3 regions of the Cohnella herbarum genome follow, and region 3 is predicted to be linked to each of the others. Evidence: predicted binding sites of a transcription regulator. Region 3 holds the regulator's gene; each other region holds the start of a gene.
The links. The regulator Rex, encoded in region 3, represses fermentation and respiration genes when NADH is low (regulators of the CRP and FNR family bind a similar motif). The targets are predictions, from matches to a motif close to TTGTGAAATATTTCACAA.
Positions count from the first base shown of each region.

Region 1: the regulator Rex is predicted to act here: its motif matches at 3,278-3,295, upstream of HH215_RS34120 (hemerythrin domain-containing protein).
Region 2: the regulator Rex is predicted to act here: its motif matches at 3,306-3,323, upstream of nadA (quinolinate synthase NadA).

Region 1 covers NZ_CP051680.1:8,115,456-8,121,662, reverse strand. The annotation lists gene adhE (bifunctional acetaldehyde-CoA/alcohol dehydrogenase) at 29-2,644, opposite strand; gene HH215_RS34120 (hemerythrin domain-containing protein) at 2,694-3,203, opposite strand; gene HH215_RS34115 (class II aldolase/adducin family protein) at 3,411-4,700, opposite strand; gene ndk (nucleoside-diphosphate kinase) at 4,758-5,177, opposite strand; gene yyaC (spore protease YyaC) at 5,438-6,025, shown strand; gene HH215_RS34100 (threonine aldolase family protein) at 6,042-6,207, opposite strand, start outside.
Region 2 covers NZ_CP051680.1:5,558,448-5,564,654, forward strand. The annotation lists gene tilS (tRNA lysidine(34) synthetase TilS) at 1-241, shown strand, start outside; gene hpt (hypoxanthine phosphoribosyltransferase) at 379-918, shown strand; gene ftsH (ATP-dependent zinc metalloprotease FtsH) at 1,009-3,009, shown strand; gene nadA (quinolinate synthase NadA) at 3,355-4,293, shown strand; gene nadB (L-aspartate oxidase) at 4,338-5,954, shown strand; gene nadC (carboxylating nicotinate-nucleotide diphosphorylase) at 5,947-6,207, shown strand, end outside.
Region 3 covers NZ_CP051680.1:983,467-989,673, reverse strand. The annotation lists gene HH215_RS04180 (AAA family ATPase) at 1-156, opposite strand, end outside; gene HH215_RS04175 (hypothetical protein) at 158-706, opposite strand; gene HH215_RS04170 (cell wall elongation regulator TseB-like domain-containing protein) at 954-1,478, opposite strand; gene HH215_RS04165 (amidohydrolase) at 1,475-2,779, opposite strand; gene HH215_RS04160 (redox-sensing transcriptional repressor Rex) at 2,776-3,432, opposite strand; gene dinG (ATP-dependent DNA helicase DinG, 3'-5' exoribonuclease type) at 3,419-6,207, opposite strand, start outside.

The sequences.
Region 1 (6,207 bases), 1.2 Mb from region 3:
TCCACTCTCGTTTTATCGCATGATGTCGTTAGTCGTTACGGCCGTAGAATGCCCTGCGGTAGATGTCCGCCAGCTCGGTTACGAGAGGCATGCGCGGGTTTGCGGTCGTGCATTGATCCTCGAAGGCGCGGTCCGCCAGTTCGTCCGCTCTGCTCTCGAACTTCTGAGGATCGATCCCGAGCTCTCCGAACGTAGCCGGGATATCGAGCGTTTGATTCAGCTTCCGGATCGCCTCGATTAAGCTGTTCACGCCTTCTTCCGTCGTGCGTGCCGGTAGCCCCAAGATTCTGGCGATTTCCGCATAACGCTGATCCGCCACGAAATGGTCGTATTTCGGGAATGAAGCGAACTTCGTAGGCTTCTGCGCATTATAGCGAATGACGTAAGGCATCAGGATCGCGTTCGTTCTGCCGTGCGCCGTATGAAACTCGCCGCCCCACTTATGAGCGAGGCTGTGGTTGATTCCAAGGAAAGCGTTGGCGAACGCCATCCCGGCGATCGACGATGCGTTATGCATTTTCTCGCGGGCGAGCGGATCCGCCGTCTTGTAGGATTTCTCCAGATTCTCGAAGACGAGCTGAATGGCCTTGATCGCCAAGCCGTCCGTGTAATCGTTGGCCATTACCGATACATAGGCTTCGATCGCATGCGTCAGCACGTCCATGCCGGTATCCGCTACCGCCGTCTTAGGCAGGGAGTACACGTACTCGGGATCGATGATCGACACGTCCGGCGTCAGCTCGTAATCGGCAAGCGGATATTTCGTATTTCCCGACTTTTTGTCCGTGATGACCGCGAACGACGTGACCTCCGAGCCCGTACCCGACGTAGTCGGGATCGCGACGAATTTAGCTTTGTTGCCTAGCCGAGGATACTTGTATACCCGTTTGCGGATATCCAAGAATTTCATCTTCAGCGAGTGGAAAGAAGTATCCGGGTATTCGTAGAACAGCCACATCGCTTTCGCCGCATCCATCGGCGAACCGCCTCCGAGAGCGATAATGCAGTCGGGCTTGAAGCCCGCCATAATTCTCGTGCCGCGTTCCACCGTTTCGACGGACGGATCAGGCTCAACTTCCGAGAACACTTCGATGGAGACGGGCAGCTTCCGCTTGCGCAAGTAATATTCGACCCTGTCGACATAGCCGAGCTTAACCATCATCGGGTCGGTGACGATAAGAATCCGGTTGATGTCCGGCATTTTCTCCAAATATTGCGTGGAACCTTTCTCGAAGTAGATTTTCGGCGGAACCTTGAACCACTGCATATTCACGGTCCGGTAAGCGACGCGTTTAATGTTAAGCAGATTAACCGCCGTTACGTTGGAAGTCGTCGAGTTGTGTCCGTAAGAACCGCAACCGAGCGTCAAGGAAGGCAGGTTCGTATTGTACAAGTCGCCGATCGCGCCGTGCGTAGACGGGGAATTGACGATGACGCGTCCGGTTTTTAGAGTGGCCGCGAACTCGGCGATCACGGCATCGTCTTTGGAATGAACGACCGACGAGTGTCCCATGCCTCCGAATGCCGTCACTTCCGCCGCTCTCTGAATGCCTTGCGCGGCATTCTTTACCTTATAGCACGCGAGCACCGGACTTAGCTTCTCCGCCGACAGCGGATAATCTTTACCGACTCCGTTCAGCTCGGCAACGAGAATTTTCGTATCCTCAGGTACGCTGATGTTGGCCATCTGCGCGATTTTCACGGCGGATTGGCCGACGATGACGGCATTCACCGCGCATCTGTCCTCGTTAATGACCAGCTTCGATACGGCAGCCGTCTCTTCTTTGTTCAAGAAGTAACAGCCCATCTCGCCCATTAACCGCTTCGTCTCCGCATAGATCGGCTCCTCGATAATGACCGCTTGTTCGGAGGCGCAGATCATGCCGTTGTCGAACGTCTTGGATAGGATCAGATCGGTAACGGCTTGCAGCAGATCCGCTGTTTTCTCAATGAAGCACGGCACGTTGCCGGGTCCTACGCCTAACGCCGGTTTTCCCGTGCTGTAAGCCGCCTTCACCATAGCCGATCCGCCGGTTGCCAACACGAGAGCGACATCCGGGTGATTCATTAGCAGGCTGGTTGCCTCGAGGGAAGGGTTAGCCACCCACTGGATGCAACCTTCTGGAGCTCCCGCTTGAACCGCGGCTTCCATAACCGCGCGGGCAGCGGCTTCGCTGCTCTTCTGAGCGGACGGATGAAAAGCGAATATAATCGGATTACGCGTCTTCATCGCGATGATGGCCTTGAACATCGTCGTCGAAGTCGGATTCGTAACGGGGGTAACGCCCGCGATTACGCCGACCGGCTCCGCAACCTTGCGATAGTTCTCGTAAGGATTTTCTTCGATGACGCCCACGGTTTTGTCGGACTTCACGCTATGGTAGATGTACTCCGTCGCGAAGATGTTTTTGGTGATTTTATCTTCGTATACGCCTCTCCCCGTTTCCTCGACCGCCATTTTCGCCAATACCATATGCTTATCCAACCCTGCTAACGCCATTTGCTGCGTGATCCGATCGACCTGCTCCTGGTCTAATCCCATGAACGCGTCTCTCGCTTTCAATGCAGCGGCTACCAAGCGATTCACTTCAGCCTGAGCATTGGGTAAATCTTTCACTTCTCCGACTTTTTCTTTAATGGCCATATTCTCAACCTCCAAGTAGAGTCTTATTTTATGGATTAGGGATCTCCCGCTAGTAGCCGTAACCGTTGGAACGGTCGATAAGCGTAACGATTAAATCCTCCTCCATCTGAAAATGATGGTTCAAAATTTGGATCGCCTGCGTCAAATAAGAAGCCATTTCCTTCTCCTCGTGCTGGCGAACCGGCGCGCGTTCCAGAGCGTTAACGAAAGCTTGGATGAATTGCTCCGCCAGTACGTGCTCCTGCTCCATCAACGTGAATTGTTCGGGTTCTTCGCCGTAATACCAAGTCACCATCGGAAACAGTCTTTCTTCCTCCCACTTGGCATGGGCATCGAGCTGCCTTACGAACTGATTGGCCGTCTCCCTCAGGTTGCCGAGAATGCCGTCTCGATTGATCGCCCCCGACGTCTCCCCTACCGCCTTTACCCATACGTGCAGTTCATGAAGCTCTTCCTTCAGTTCCTTGTGCTCCTCATGCAAACGTTCGACGGCTTCACTCATCTCAAGCTTCGAATAGCTCAGAGTCGTGTAAGCATTCTCGACGATTTGTTGTTTCATGGCGTATCCCCTCCGTATCCGAAGTTGAGGTAGCTCTTTCATGTCTTTAGTGTACGTCTCTTGATCTCATTTTCATGTGAAAAAAATCACAATATTATATCGATAAACCCGTATCTTCGACATTGACACAAATCATTCACCTGATCATCATAATGAAAACGGACCGCGCGAAAGGTATCCCTTCCGGCAGTCCGTCCTATTCGTTATTTAAGCTAATCCGAACGCTTCTTCGATATCGCGAATTTTCTTGTCGTCTATCGACACGATATCCCCGAGGCAACGGGAAGAGATGATCGCTTTCGCGCTGTACTCCGCAACCTCCAGCCGATCGAACGTATTCAGCAAACTTTGCCCGGTCACGATTACGCAGTTGTTTTCCACTAGCGCGATCGGCGTATCCTTCGTAAAATTCGCAGCCGCTTCGCGCGGAGCGGTATAGATCGAGCCGAATGGCAATTTAGGTACATTTCGAAGGAGCAGATAGCTCTCCGGAATCGTTCTGGAATCGAAAGCATCATCCGTTACCGCGAATGCCATAATGTTCGGCGGATGCGCGATCATAATGGAATCGATATGAGGATGAAGTTCGTAGATCGCTTCATGCAGCTTCGCGGATCGGCTTGGCTGCTTGCCTTCCTCGACTTTTCCGTCGTCCACCCTGACTAGGTGATCGACGTCCAAGTATTTGCGGTCCATGCCATGAGGGGTAAGGATGAAGCTGCCTTGTCCGAGCCGCTGAGAGAACGTCCCTTGCGTGCTCGTGAAGAGACGTTGGTCGTAGGATCGCTGAATGAACTTGATCATTTCCCGGCGAAGCTCCCTTTCCTTCGAGCTATACCCGGTCGGGAGGAAAGTAGCCGGTTGGAACTCCGCGTTGGCGGCAACCGTTTCATAATGCGCTTCGGACAGCAGAATCGGCTTTCCGATCCGTTTGGCTTTGATCTCCAGTCTGGCGCAGAAATCAAGCGTTTCGAAAATTTTGAACGCTTCGAACAGATCGGGACCGCCGATGACGATGCCGTGGTTTTCTAACATCACGGTGTCGATCCCCTTCGCGAAGACGGCGGCGATATTTTGTCCAAGCTCCTCGCTACCCGGCAGCGCATACTCCGCCATGCCGATCTCTCCGCATATTTTTCTTTCGTTCGGAAGCATCCGCGTATCGGGGATACGGCGAACGATGCTGAACGATACGAGCGCGGGAGGATGGGCGTGAACGACCGCCTTCAGATCGGGTCTCGTCCGGTACACCAATCTATGAAAAGGCAACTCGCTAGACGGTTTATGTATGCCGACGACTTGACCGTCCGCCTTTACGCAGACGATGTCATTGCGGGTGAGAGAGCCTTTGTCTATGCCGGCGGGAGTGATCCATAGATCGCCGTTGTCGTCGAGAATGGACAAATTCCCTCCCGAAGTCGTCGTCATTCCATAACTATAGATTCTTTCCATCATTAACGTGATTTGATCAGCCGGGTGCAAAAGTCCGAACTGCATAACTCTCATCTCCTAGCCTTCGAGATATTCGTCGCTTTAGCCGTTACTCCTGAAGGATTACGCTCTGGGATTGCCGCCGAAGAAGGCTTCGATTTCCCTCTCTACGCTTTCCTGCGAATCCGATCCATGGATAACGTTGAATTCGACCGACGTCCCGTAATCTCCGCGAATCGTCCCGGACGCGGCTTTCACCGGATTGGTCGCGCCGATCATGCTTCTTCCGATTTCCACCGCGTTCTCCGCTTCCCAGATCATCGCGAACACGGGGCCGGAAGTAATATAATCAACGAGTTCTTGGAAGAAAGGCTTCTCTCTGTGAGCGCCGTAATGTCTCTCCGCGTGAGCTTGATCCACGTCGACCAGCTTGGCGTCGACAAGGCGGAATCCCCTCTGTTCGAATCGTCTTACGATTTCCCCGATTAATCCTCTGCGTACTCCGTCCGGTTTGATCATAATGAACGTTTTTGTTTTCTCCATGGTTTCGTCTTCCTCCTTCGGGATCGAGCTTATTCGTTAGTATACTCAGTACCAGTCTATAGAAGTGTGACATTACTCACAAGCCTTGTTACGAATATTCGACTTTTACGACCTACTTGCGGCATGAACCGAGGAAGGAAGGTGTCGAAAAATAATTACTCTTTGCTCATCCCTCTCCGCTAAATAACGACAACACTTTCGCGATACATAATGTATCATTTAGAAAATGATATAGACCCTGTAGGTCGCGAGGTGATTCCATGACGATCTTAAACGTTCCTTCCTTGCTAATCGGTCATACCGATCCCGCGGCTTCCATGCGGATGACTAACCGCTTAGCCGGACATTTCAAACCTTTGCCGTCAAGTAAACGGATTGTCGTCGTCTGCATAGGTTCCGATCGCTGCACCGGAGATTCGTTAGGCCCCTTAACCGGTTCGCTGCTCGGCAAATACCGCTCGACCGCCTTCGACTTGTTCGGCACGCTGGAGAAACCCGTTCACGCGATGAATCTCGACGCTACGCTGGAGAAATTGAATACGACGATCGACGATCCTTTCGTCGTCGGAATCGACGCCTGTCTCGGAAACGCGTCCAGCATCGGAATGATTCAGATCGGCGACGGCCCCCTGCGACCGGGGGCGGGAGTTAACAAGACGTTACCCCCCGTCGGAGATATTCATATTTCGGCTATCGTTAACATCGGCGGCATACTCGGCTTCCAAGTTCTGCAGAACACACGTCTGCATTTGGTCATGAGCATGGCGAGCCTGATCTCCAAAAGCTTGTTCGTCGCGATTTCGGTGGCCGCTCGTGAGGATCGTATCCAGTACGGAATTCAACGATAATTGCCAATAGCCGCAACTATTCCGTACTCTGCATTTTCTCGTCCAACAAACGGAACGCGTTACTCAGCTTGTCTTTCGGAACGTTCGCGTATCGATCCCCCATGTTAACCTCGAACATGCAAGTCGTCTCGCCGGTTTCCCTCAAGAACGCGGTCAATCCGATCCCCGATTCCGCGTAAACG
Region 2 (6,207 bases), 3.8 Mb from region 3:
GGTTCGCAGCCGATTGCCTGGAGACCTTATGCATCCTTACGGACTAAACGGCACCAAAAAAGTGCAAGATATGTTCGTCGATGCCAAAGTGCCACGTTCCCGCCGCGATAAACTTCCCCTGTTGGTAGATGGAGATGGACGCGTGCTCTGGATACCGGGAATGCGTCGTTCAAGTCATGCTTTGGTTACCGCGGATACCCGATCGACATGGCGTTTCACTTACGCGACTCGGAAAGAATGACGTTAGGCTTATCCGATTCGTCTCCGCCATTCCTAAGAACGGCGATATCCGTTTATGCTTGGTCGGGACTGAAAACTAGGGCATGATCGGAGTAATGCCATCATACCGTGTAATAATCTCAATGGGAGGTACCTTTTTTGCAAAAAGACATTCAAGAAGTTCTCTACTCGGAAGAAGTAATTCAGCAAAAGGTACAGGAACTAGGGGCGGCGATCAGCCGCGACTACGAGGGGCGTAATCCGCTCGTCATTTGCGTACTGAAGGGCGCTTTTATTTTTATGGCGGATTTGTCCAAGAATATCGTTATCCCGATCGAACTTGATTTTATGGCGGTATCGAGTTACGGCAATTCCACAAGGTCTTCCGGCGAAGTCAAAATCATTAAAGATTTAGACGCCTCCGTTGAAGGGCGCGACGTACTTATCGTAGAAGATATTATTGACAGCGGTTTGACCTTGAGTTATTTGATCGATGTGCTGGAACGCCGCAATGCGTTATCCGTCAACGTCGTGGCGCTGTTCGATAAGCCGGGGCGCCGCACGGTAGACCTGAACGCCGATTATACCGGGTTTACGATTCCGGATGCGTTCGTCGTCGGTTACGGTCTTGATTACGCGGAGAAATACCGCAATCTGCCGTATGTGGGAATTCTTAAACCGGAAGTGTATTCGAGTTAAGACACGTCGTCTTTATGACGGCGCGTAGTGATTGTGATGCCAAGACAGGCTATGGTAAAATGATGTAAGCGTGTCGAGAGGAGGTCGGGGATGAATCGGTTCATCCGCAACACAGGGTTTTACTTACTTATCTTTTTGGTGACTGTCGGAATCGTTCAGTTTTTCATTGGAAAGAACGAGACGACTAAGGCTTTGAATTACAATGAAATTATGCAGGTGGTAGAACAAGGTAACGCTACCGAGCTTACGATTCAGCCACAAGGCGGTACCTATTTAATTACCGGTAAATACAAACAGAAGCCTGCCGACGTCAAGAGCGATTTATTCTCGGGCCGCCTTCCTTTAACCGAGGTTGCGGCAACGAAATTGCATGATACGGCTGTTCAAAAAGGCATTGCCGTCGAAGACAAAAAAATGCCGGGACAAAGCTTCTGGCTGACATTTCTGACTTCCATCATTCCGTTCATTATCATGTTCGTACTGTTCTTCTTCCTGATCAATCAGGCGCAGGGCGGCGGCGGCAAAGTAATGAACTTCGGCAAGAGCCGCGCCCGTCTCTATAATGAAGAGAAAAAGCGGGTTACGTTCGAGGATGTGGCCGGAGCGGATGAAGAGAAACAGGAATTGGTCGAAGTCGTCGAATTCTTGAAAGATCCCCGTAAGTTTGCCGCGCTTGGCGCACGCATTCCGAAAGGCGTTCTTCTCGTAGGTCCTCCAGGTACGGGTAAAACCTTGCTCGCCCGCGCGGTTGCGGGAGAAGCGGGAGTTCCGTTCTTCACGATCTCCGGTTCGGATTTCGTCGAGATGTTCGTGGGCGTCGGGGCATCCCGTGTCCGTGATCTATTCGAGAACGCGAAGAAAAACTCGCCCTGCATTATCTTTATCGATGAGATCGATGCAGTAGGACGTCAACGGGGCGCAGGCCTTGGCGGCGGACATGACGAGCGCGAGCAAACATTGAACCAACTCCTCGTGGAGATGGATGGATTCGGCGCTAACGAAGGAATCATCATCGTTGCCGCGACGAACCGTCCCGACATTCTCGATCCCGCCCTGCTTCGTCCGGGTCGTTTCGACCGTCAGATCACGGTGGATCGTCCAGACGTGAAGGGCCGCGAAGCGGTGCTGAAGGTTCACGCGCGCAACAAACCGTTGAACAAGGATGTTCGCCTTGGCACGATCGCGAAGCGGACTACCGGATTTACGGGCGCGGACTTGGAAAATCTATTGAACGAAGCGGCATTGCTTGCCGCACGACGGAATAAAAAAGATATCGCGATGCTGGAAGTCGATGAAGCGATCGACCGCGTTGTCGTCGGTACGGAGAAGAAGAGCCGCGTGATCAGCGATCGCGAGAAGCGCATTGTCGCCTACCACGAAGCCGGACATACGATTGCCGGATTCTTCCTCGAGCATGCCGATACGGTGCATAAGGTAACGATCATTCCTCGCGGACGCGCCGGCGGTTACGTCATCATGCTTCCTAAGGAAGATCGTATGCTCGTAACCAAGCAAGAGCTCCTCGACAAAGTAACGGGATTGCTCGCGGGCCGTGCGGCCGAGGAAATCTTCATCGGCGAAATCGGAACGGGCGCTTACAGCGACTTTAAGTCCGCGACGAGCATCGTTCGCGCGATGATCATGGAATACGGGATGAGCGACAAGCTCGGAACGATGCAATTCGGAAGCTCTCAGGGTCAAGTATTCTTAGGTCGGGACATCGGGCATGAACAGAACTACTCCGATGCGATCGCTTACGAGATCGACCAAGAGATGCAAAGCATTACGCGGGATTGTTACGATCGCGCGAAGAAGCTGTTAACCGAGAAGAGCGCCGAGATGCACTTGATCGCGAAGACGCTTCTTGACGTGGAGACGCTTGACCTCGAACAGATCAAATCCTTGATCGAGAAGGGGATTATCGTTCCGAGCGAAGAGGGAGAAGGTTCCTCCTCCGGCGAAGAGTCTAAAGCCGAACCGATCGTAGATACGCTGGGCAACGTTAAAGTGCGGATTCAAACCCGCGAAGACGAGCCGCTGGCAACTATGCCGGACTTGCGCAAAGACGACGATTCCGAAGAACCGAAGTAACAGCAAATTACACGGGGTGCTCCCGCGCTTATGGCGCTTAGGGGCACCCCGTTTTTCATTGCACGATCAAACTGCACATAAAACCTTCGCTATGAAGTGGAAACGGGGAAGAAAGCGAGTTAGAAACAGGTAAATCGGAGCTGCGTTTCCAGCTTTGAGGAATATTAAGTCATAGCCGAGAAAAAGGGCTTACAATCGGTTCAAGATGAATTGACAGCCTTATCAGGCAAGTGTAAATTAAGTGTTAATGAACGAAGTCCTTTTCGTCCACACTAAAGACAGTATTCCCGCCATGTTTGTGCATTCATTCACAAACTACCGGTTCATCTTAGGGAGGAGATTTTCATGGAGGCTTTGGCCCTGGAGCGTAAAGCAGAGCAGAATCGCGAATTGCGCGAGCGGCTTATGCAGCTAAAGAAGGAACGTAATGCCATTATTCTCGCTCATTATTATCAGCGTGATGAAATACAGGAGGTCGCGGATTTCCGCGGAGATTCTTTTCTCCTCGCTCAGAAGGCGGCATCCACGGATGCGGACGTCATCGTATTCTGCGGCGTGCACTTCATGGGGGAAAGCGCCAAAATACTGGCTCCCCACAAGACGGTTCTCGTACCGGACGAACGCGCGGGCTGCCCGATGGCGGATATGGTCAATCCGATCGGATTGCGCGAGCTTAAAGCGAAACATCCGAACGCCAAGGTCGTCACGTATATTAACTCTTCGGCGGACGTGAAAGCGGAGACGGATATTTGTTGTACGTCCGCTAACGCGGTTAAGGTCGTGAATTCGGTCGATGCCGATGAGATTATCTGGTGCCCGGACAAAAATCTCGGCCATTACGTTTCCCAGTTTACCGACAAGAAAATGATTATCTGGGAAGGTTATTGCAACACCCACGACATGCTTACCATTAAAGACGTCGAGGAAATGCGGGCGAAATATCCGAACGCGGAATTCGTCGTTCATCCGGAATGCCGTCCCGAAGTGGTGGAGATGGCGGACTTCGTGGGAAGCACGACGGGAATTCTGAAATACTGCCGCGAATCCAGCCATAAAGAATTTATCGTTGGAACGGAAGACGGCACCGGGTATCAATTGCGGTTGGACAGCCCGGACAAAACCTTTCATTTCGCATCGAAATTTCTTGTCTGTCCGAATATGAAGGTGAATAACCTGAAGAAGGTCGTCAAGGCATTGGAGACGATGCAACCGCAAATCTATGTGCCGCAGGACGTTGCGGACAAAGCCCGTTTATCGCTGGAGCGCATGCTACTGGTTAAGTAACCTGCCTGCGCTACTCTCTTGTCGGACTGGGGACGAACTTATCCATGATTCCACGTTACGTTGTCGATTTTGATCTAGACAAACTTCCTCGCGTAGAGACGGACGTTATCGTGATTGGAGCCGGTATTGCTGGACTATTTACGGCGCTCAAGGCGAGCGAAACGAAGCGCGTATTAATGATAACCAAGAAATCTTTGTTCGACAGTAATACTCGTTATGCGCAAGGCGGGATAGCCGCGGTAATTTCGGACGAAGATTCGCCCGATTTTCTTGCACAAGATACGTTGATTGCCGGGGCAGGTCTTTGCGAAGCCTCGGCAGTCGACGTTCTTGTTCATGAAGGACCCAAAGGGGTTCAAGAGCTGATCCGTTACGGGACGAACTTCGATGAAGAGAACGGCCATTTTGCCCTAACGAAGGAAGGCGCGCACAGTCAGCGCCGTATTCTTCACGCGAACGGGGACGCAACCGGTTACGAGATCGTTCGCGCATTGGCGGAGAAGGTCAAATCCGATCCGACCCTCGAATTGTGGGATGACCATTTCGTGCTAGACTTGTTGACAAAAGACGGCGAATGCCGCGGAGCGATCGTTCAGAAGCCGGACGGATCGCGCGTGGCCGTATTCGGACGGGCAACGATTCTATGTACCGGGGGAACCGGTCAACTCTACAGATACACGACGAATCCCGAAGTCGCAACCGGCGACGGCGTAGCGATGGCTTACCGGGCAGGCGCGGATATTCGGGATATGGAATTCAACCAATTCCATCCGACGTCTCTTTGTTATCCCGGTGCGCCGAGATTTCTGATCTCCGAAGCGGTTCGGGGCGAAGGGGCGTATTTGCGCAACATTCGCGGCGATCGGTTTATGGAGAATTACCACCCTCAGTTGGAGCTTGCTCCAAGGGATGTCGTCGCTCGCGCGATCGTTAGCGAGATGGAGGCGACGAAGTCAACTTACGTCTATATCGATATTACTCACGAAACCCCTGAACTCATTAAGCATCGTTTTCCGACGATATACGAATTTTGTTTGAATTACGGACTGGATATGACAACCGATTGGATTCCGGTTGCTCCCGCTGCCCATTATATGATGGGCGGGGTCAAGACGAATCTGCGCGGAGAGACGAGCATTCGCCGTCTGTTCGCTTGCGGGGAAGCTTCCTCGACGGGCGTCCACGGAGCGAATCGGCTTGCGAGCAATTCGTTGTCGGAAGCCATCGTTTTCGGACAACGGATCGTAGACGCGATTAATCAATTGCCGCCGAATAAGGCGATCGCCGATAATGGACCGACCGCCGAGAGGCATGCGGCTCTGACCGGGGCTTTAATCGAACGGAGATTGAAGCTTCAGAAGGGTATGGTTCGTTACGCGGGATTGCGAAGGAACCGGGCCGGACTGATCAAAGGGTTAGAGGATTTAAAGAAACAATTGCCTTTATTCCAGCTTTCCTTAACGAAACGGGAAGAGTTAGAGTATGCCAATCTACTTACGTGCGCCCTTCTGGTGACCGAATCGGCGTTGTATCGCGAAGAAAGTCGCGGCGGACATTATAGGGAAGACTATCCGCAGAAAGACGACCAGAACTGGCACGTGCATACAATAATAAATAGGGAAAACGGGATACGCACAGAAAGGGTCGACGACGATGTTTGAACGAGAGAGCGAATGGGCGATCGGGGGACCCGCGGTTGACGCGGTGAAGGAGCACCTCCGCGCATGGCTTGCGGAAGATATCGGCTCGGGGGACGTCACGACGATGGCGACCGTGCCTCAAGATCACCAATCGAGCGGAATCATTCACGCCAAGCAGTCCGGAATTGTTGCGGGCATTCCTTTGGCTCGGCTTGTTTTCGAGGTGATCGATAAGAGTTTGAAATTCAACGCGCAAGTATCGGACGGGACGAAA
Region 3 (6,207 bases):
CATCGCCAGGCCGCCTCTGGCACGCGTGAGCATAAACACAGCGCCGAACAACAACAATCCCATCACCATAATGGCCGGAGGCAATCCGACATATAATAAGAAAATAAACAATACGATAATCGCGCCGATCGCCATTTCCTTCGCGTATGACCCTATTTTACGCATTCGGCCACACTCCTAACATCGCCGGTTGTCGCGGCAGAACGATGAACTTCGCCGCATCTCCGTCGCGCATCGAGATATATACGTTATTCTCGTCCATATCCGTCATTACCGTAACGCCCGGGAACTGCTTGGACAAGTTAGCCATCGTATCCCTTATCCCCGAATACTTGCGGTTTTCCATCGCTTCCGCTACGTCGAAGAGCGAATAGCTCCAAGCTTTCTCCAACCGCTCGTTCGTTTGCGAATCATCGCTGGTCGTAGCAGCCAACTCCAACTTCTTGCCGCCGATCTCTCCAGCACCGTTCTGCTTGATCTGGCGATACACTTCGCTTAAATTCGCGTCAGGCGCAAGCTTCACTTTCACTTTCACGATTCCAGACGTCATCTCGACTTCGGCGGATTGCACGCCTTCGACCGATTTGGCAACCCGGTCAAGCGGCTGTTCCACGCCGAAATGACGGTATGCGAACCATCCTCCGAACAGTATCGCGGCCGTTAACGCCGCAGTTATCGTAATGGGCAATATTTTAATTTTATTCATTTACCGATCCCCCTCTAATGTGTTTTCTATGATGGCTTCGGGACTGGTCAGTTTTGGTCAGACAAACGATGCGAATCATTCCGATGTCGTTCATGAGTACAACTAAGAGTATATCAGGTTTTGATAGACGAATCGTTAGAGGATGATTGGAAAACAACCAAATCATCGCCTATTCCAAGCAAAAAATCGCCGAAGTTCCGCCTATGGAAGGCGAGAAATTCGGCGAAATCGGCTATTCCTATGTTGCTTATTGAATGGATAATACGTAGGTCTTAAGTAATTTGCCATCTTGGAAAGAGAAGAAATCCAACGACTGATGCTCTTGGCTCTTCTCGTTCCAATAACGAACTTCCCATGCCGGACCATTCATGAACCATCCGGGTATGATTCGAATCGGAGTTCCGGAATGCTCTTCGGCAAATTTAGCGAGCATCTGTTGCTCGGAAATATTCTCGCTTATCTTTTTCTTAATTAGCTCGTCTTTGCGCTCCCAGATCATCCACTCCGTGCCTTCGGAATCTTTGCCGGTGACGACCCAGACCGTTTCGTCCCACGTATGGCTGACCGCTTCGTCTACTTCCGCGAGTCCTCCCTGCGCCTTGGCGATTCGAATCGCCTGTTTCTCCGCGCTGCGATACTCCGAATCGGCCGAACGGACGAACAGTACCGCCGACACCAAGACGAACACGATAAAACCCGCCAATACGATTAACCATCTTCCGAGCGAAAGCGAAGGCATTTTCCGTTGTCCTTCACTACGGCTTAAATTCATCCCCGTAACCTCTGGAAGCAACGCTCCGCTTCCGCGAGAATTTTCTCCTCGTCAAGCGTTAACAGTTGGCCGTTGCGAAGCAATTGCTTCCCGTTTACCCATACGTGAGCGACGTCAGAGCCCCTTGCCGCATAGGCCAGATGAGAAACGTAATCCGTATGCGGCACAAAATGTGGTTTCGTAAGAGACAATGCGATGAAATCCGCTTTCATCCCTGCTTTAAGCTGCCCTACCGTATCGCCTAATCCAATGGAACGGGCTCCGTACACGGTTCCCATGCGCAGCGCTTCTGCTGCCGGAATGACCGTCGGATCGCCTGAAACCCCTTTATGAAGCAATGCCGCAAGCGTGATTTCTTGGAACAGATCCAGATTGTTATTGCTTGCCGCGCTATCCGTGCCTAGCGAGACGGTTACGCCGGCTTTCAGTAGCTCCGGCACTCTGGCAACTCCGCTCGCGAGCTTCAAGTTGCTGACCGGATTATGAGATACGGCCACATTACGTTCGGCAAGCAGCGCGATCTCTTCATCGTTCAGATGAACGGCGTGCGCCACTAGAGTCGGACGGCTAAACATTCCGAGACGATCCAAGTGCTCTACCGGACGGAAACCATAGTCTCTAACGTTCTGCTCTACTTCCGCAATCGTCTCCGACATATGCGTGTGCATAGGCAAATCGAGATCGTGAGCCGCTTCGACGAATTTCAAAATAAAATCCGGCGGGCAAGTATAGGGAGCATGAGGCGAGATCATAACGCTAACTCGTCCATCCGCTTGACCGTGCCAGTCTTTGGCGAATTGGATAGCGTCGGCGAGCTTAGCCTTCTGCACGTCTTCGGGACATAACCCGATAACTCCTCTTGTTAGGCTAGCGCGAAGTCCCGATTGCTCTACCACTTCCGCTACGCGATGCATATGATCATACATGTCCACGAATGTCGTCGTACCGCTCTTAATCATTTCGGCCGCGGCCAACGAAGAGCCCCAGTACACGTCATCGCCCGTATATTTCGCTTCCGTCGGCCACATGTGATTTTGCAGCCAATCCTGTAGCGCAAGATCGTCCGCTAACCCGCGAAGTAACGACATTCCGGCATGACCGTGCGTATTTACGAGACCGGGCATGAACAGCAGCCCGCTGCCGTCCATGACTTCCGAAGCTAACTCTTTTTCCTTATCCGGTGCCTCGCCCTCTCCCAATCCGGCGATTGTACTTCCTTCTACGGCCATCCAACCTTGAAATTTAGAGAGTTGATCGTCCATCGTGACGAAAGTTCCATTATTAATTAGCAGACGAGTCATTTCGTTTCGTCTCCTTCCGTTGATCCGTTATTATGATCCATATAGTAAGCTAGGCTAAGCAGTTCAGCCGTAAAATCCGCATTGTGAATTCGTACGCCCGGAGACGATTTGAGCACGACGGGAGCGAAATTCAAGATCCCGCGTATGCCGGCGGCAACGAATTGATCCGCTACGTTCTGGGCTTCCGTTGCCGGCACCGTAATGATCCCCACCGAAATATCCAATAGTTCGACCGAGGAGCACAGATCCTGCATAGGCTGAACGGTTAAGCGATTGATAAGCGTTCCCTTCTTGCTTTCGTCCGCGTCGAAAACGGCTACGATTTTCATATTATCTTTGATATACATGCTGTAATTGCATAACGCTCGGCCCAGATTCCCGGTTCCGACCAAGGCAACGTTCATCGTCTTGTCCAATTTAAGAATATGACGGATTTTCTCGATCAAATAATCCACGTTGTAACCAACGCCTTTGCGGCCGAATTCGCCGAAATACGCCAAATCTTTGCGAATCTGCGCCGGATTTAGATCAAGCTTCTCCCCTAACTCCTGAGAGGAAACCGTTTGAATGTTGCTGAAGCTAAGCTCGTTCAGAAATCGCAAATAAATCGGTAATCTTCTAACGACGGCTTCGGAAATTTTAATGGGCTTCATGTTTCTCTCCCTCATCTTGGACGGCGGACGCGGCCGAATTTAACCATGAGCTGACTCTTGCGGCCATAGCCGACGTAGGCAAATGCTCCATCTTAGGACCCGGTAACGAGTATAAGAAATATTTGCCGTAATTCGTATCTATGACCCTCGTATCGTAGAGAATGACGATTCCTCGATCCGTTGCCGTACGGACGAGCCGGCCGAAGCCTTGTTTGAAGCGAATCACCGCTTGGGGAAGCGACAGCTTCATGAAAGGATTTTTGTTCTCGGCCAATAGCTTCTCCGACTTGGCTTCGGCTACCGGATGATTCGGCGGTTGGAAAGGCAATCTTACGATCGCAAGGCAGGTTAACGCATCGCCCGGAAGGTCGATTCCCTCCCAGAAACTGCTCGTTCCAAGCAACACCGAGGCGGGCTGCTTCACGAACTGTTGAGTCAGCCGGCTTCGGCTTCCGCTATCCATGCCCTGGCCTAATACTTGAATTCCGCTTGCCTCAAGGCGATCCTTGAGCGGGCCGTAGACGGTCTTAAGCATGCGATGGGAGGTGAACAGCACAAGCATACGGCCTCCGACCGTAATCGCCATTTCCTGAAGTGAATCGATCAGCGCGCTTATGAACACCGCCTCGCCGTCTCTTCCCTTAATTCCGGGAAAGTCCCGCGGGATAAGAACGAGCGCTTGCTCGCGGTAACGGAACGGCGACGGTAGCATCGCCGTCTTGAGCCTTCCGCCCTTCTCCGCCTCGTCCAATCCGAGCTGCTCAGTGACATAGCGAAATGATTTGTCTATCGTCAGGGTAGCGGAAGTCATAACGACGCTCGACTTGCGGTCGAAGACTCCTTCTTTAAGCAATTCGCTTACGTCCGCGGGAACGCCGTAAATATATACGGATCTGCCCCGGTACTGCGAATGTCCTTCCAGCCAATAAACGAACTCGGGCTTGCCCAATGTAACGAATGATTGCGTATCCGCCCTAATGTTCGCCAAATCTTTTAAGACGCCGCTTAAATCGGTCAACATCCCTTGCATGCTGAGCTCGTCGGCATCTTCGCGCATATCGACGGTTAGCTTCTCCAGCGGCCGAATGAAATCCGATAGAAGCTGGATCACGTTGTTGCCGTCCACGGACAAACTTTCCCATTGCTCGGGCAAGTCCTCATGCTTCAGTCGCAAAGTGAGATTTCCTGTTTCATCCGCTGCGGCGTTGGCCGTAAGCAATTGAAACAATGCGTCCATCCAACGTTCCCATGCTTCCCGAATCTCATGGACTTTAGGCACTAACAATTCGAGTTTCTCCGTCCAAGCACCCGAATCTCCCGTTCCGAGTGACGATACCGAACCGATAAGCTGAGGGAGCAATCCCGTTCTCGCATCTTTCCACACCCGTTGCAACGGTATGGCTAACGAGGAATGCCCCGTCTTCTGACCCAGATGATGACTGGCTACCTCTTCGAGATGATGGGCCTCGTCTACGATTAACCGGTCGTATGCCGGTAACAGCCGATGCTCGGCTCTCAAATCTGTGAACAGCAAAGCATGGTTCGTAATGATTAAATCCGCTTTGCCGGCTTCTTGTCTGGCCCGATGATAGAAGCACCTTCTAAACCACGGACAAGCTCGGTTAAGACAGGACGCCGCATCGCTGGATACCGCGTCCCACTCTTCCTTATTGCGAACGCCGATATTCAGTTCTTCGGATTCGCCTCTCGTCGTTTCGCCAAGCCATACCGTCATTCCCCCGCGGGTCACGGCTTCTTCCCTGCCGAAGGCATGCTCGGGTATTTGTTGACGACTCTCGAACTTCCTCAAACAAAGATAATTATTGCGTCCCTTAAACACCGATGCGCGAAAAGGAACCGGAAGCGCTTGCTGCAATAAAGGCAAATCCCGCTCCCTAAGCTGTTCCTGAAGTTGAATCGTATGCGTGCTAACGACGACTTTTTTTTCTTCCTTCAGACCATAATAGAGGGAAGGCAGCAAGTAACCTAACGATTTGCCCGTGCCCGTTCCCGCTTCAACCAGCAGATGCGAATCTTCTTGCAGCGCATCGAATACTTCCTGAAACATAATATCTTGACCTTCCCTCGACTCATAGGAAGGAAACATCGTTTTCAGATTCGCCTGAACCGCCGCTAAGTATTGTTCGAAATCCATTTCGTTGAGCTGTTTCGCCGTATGCTGGGATTCCTCTTCGGAACGCGAATCTTCGCCCCAATCCCCTACGTTCATGGCGAATTGACGGAAGTGGTGAATACCGTCTTCGGGTATAAGAGGTTGCGTCTCGCGCCAGTTGAGAGTGTCGGCGATGAGCCAGCCCAGATCGTTGCGATCGGGATCGAACATCCCGGACAATCTTTGCAAAGTGAAGAGAGGAAGATTGCGAAGTTTGTTCAAACATAACAGAAACAACTCGGCGGTCGCGACCGCGTCGCTGTCCGCTTGATGCGGCCGGTCATGATCGATGCCGAGCGTCTGCGTAAGAGACGTCAATGCATACGAAGGCTGCGTCGGATAGACCAATTTCGCTAATTCCACCGTATCCAACATTCTGCCCGAGAATGGCAAATAACCGCTCCGATCTAAGGCGGCTTGCAGGAAGTGCGCATCGAATTCTACGTTGTGGCCGATGAGAATAACATCCTGCAGCATCGGGACGATTGCGTTGAGCATCTCTTCAAGCTCCGGCGCTGCATGAACGTCTTCGTCGCGAATGCCGGTGAGACGGGTTATTTCCTCCGGAATCGGCTTGTTGGGGCGTACAAAGCTTGCATACG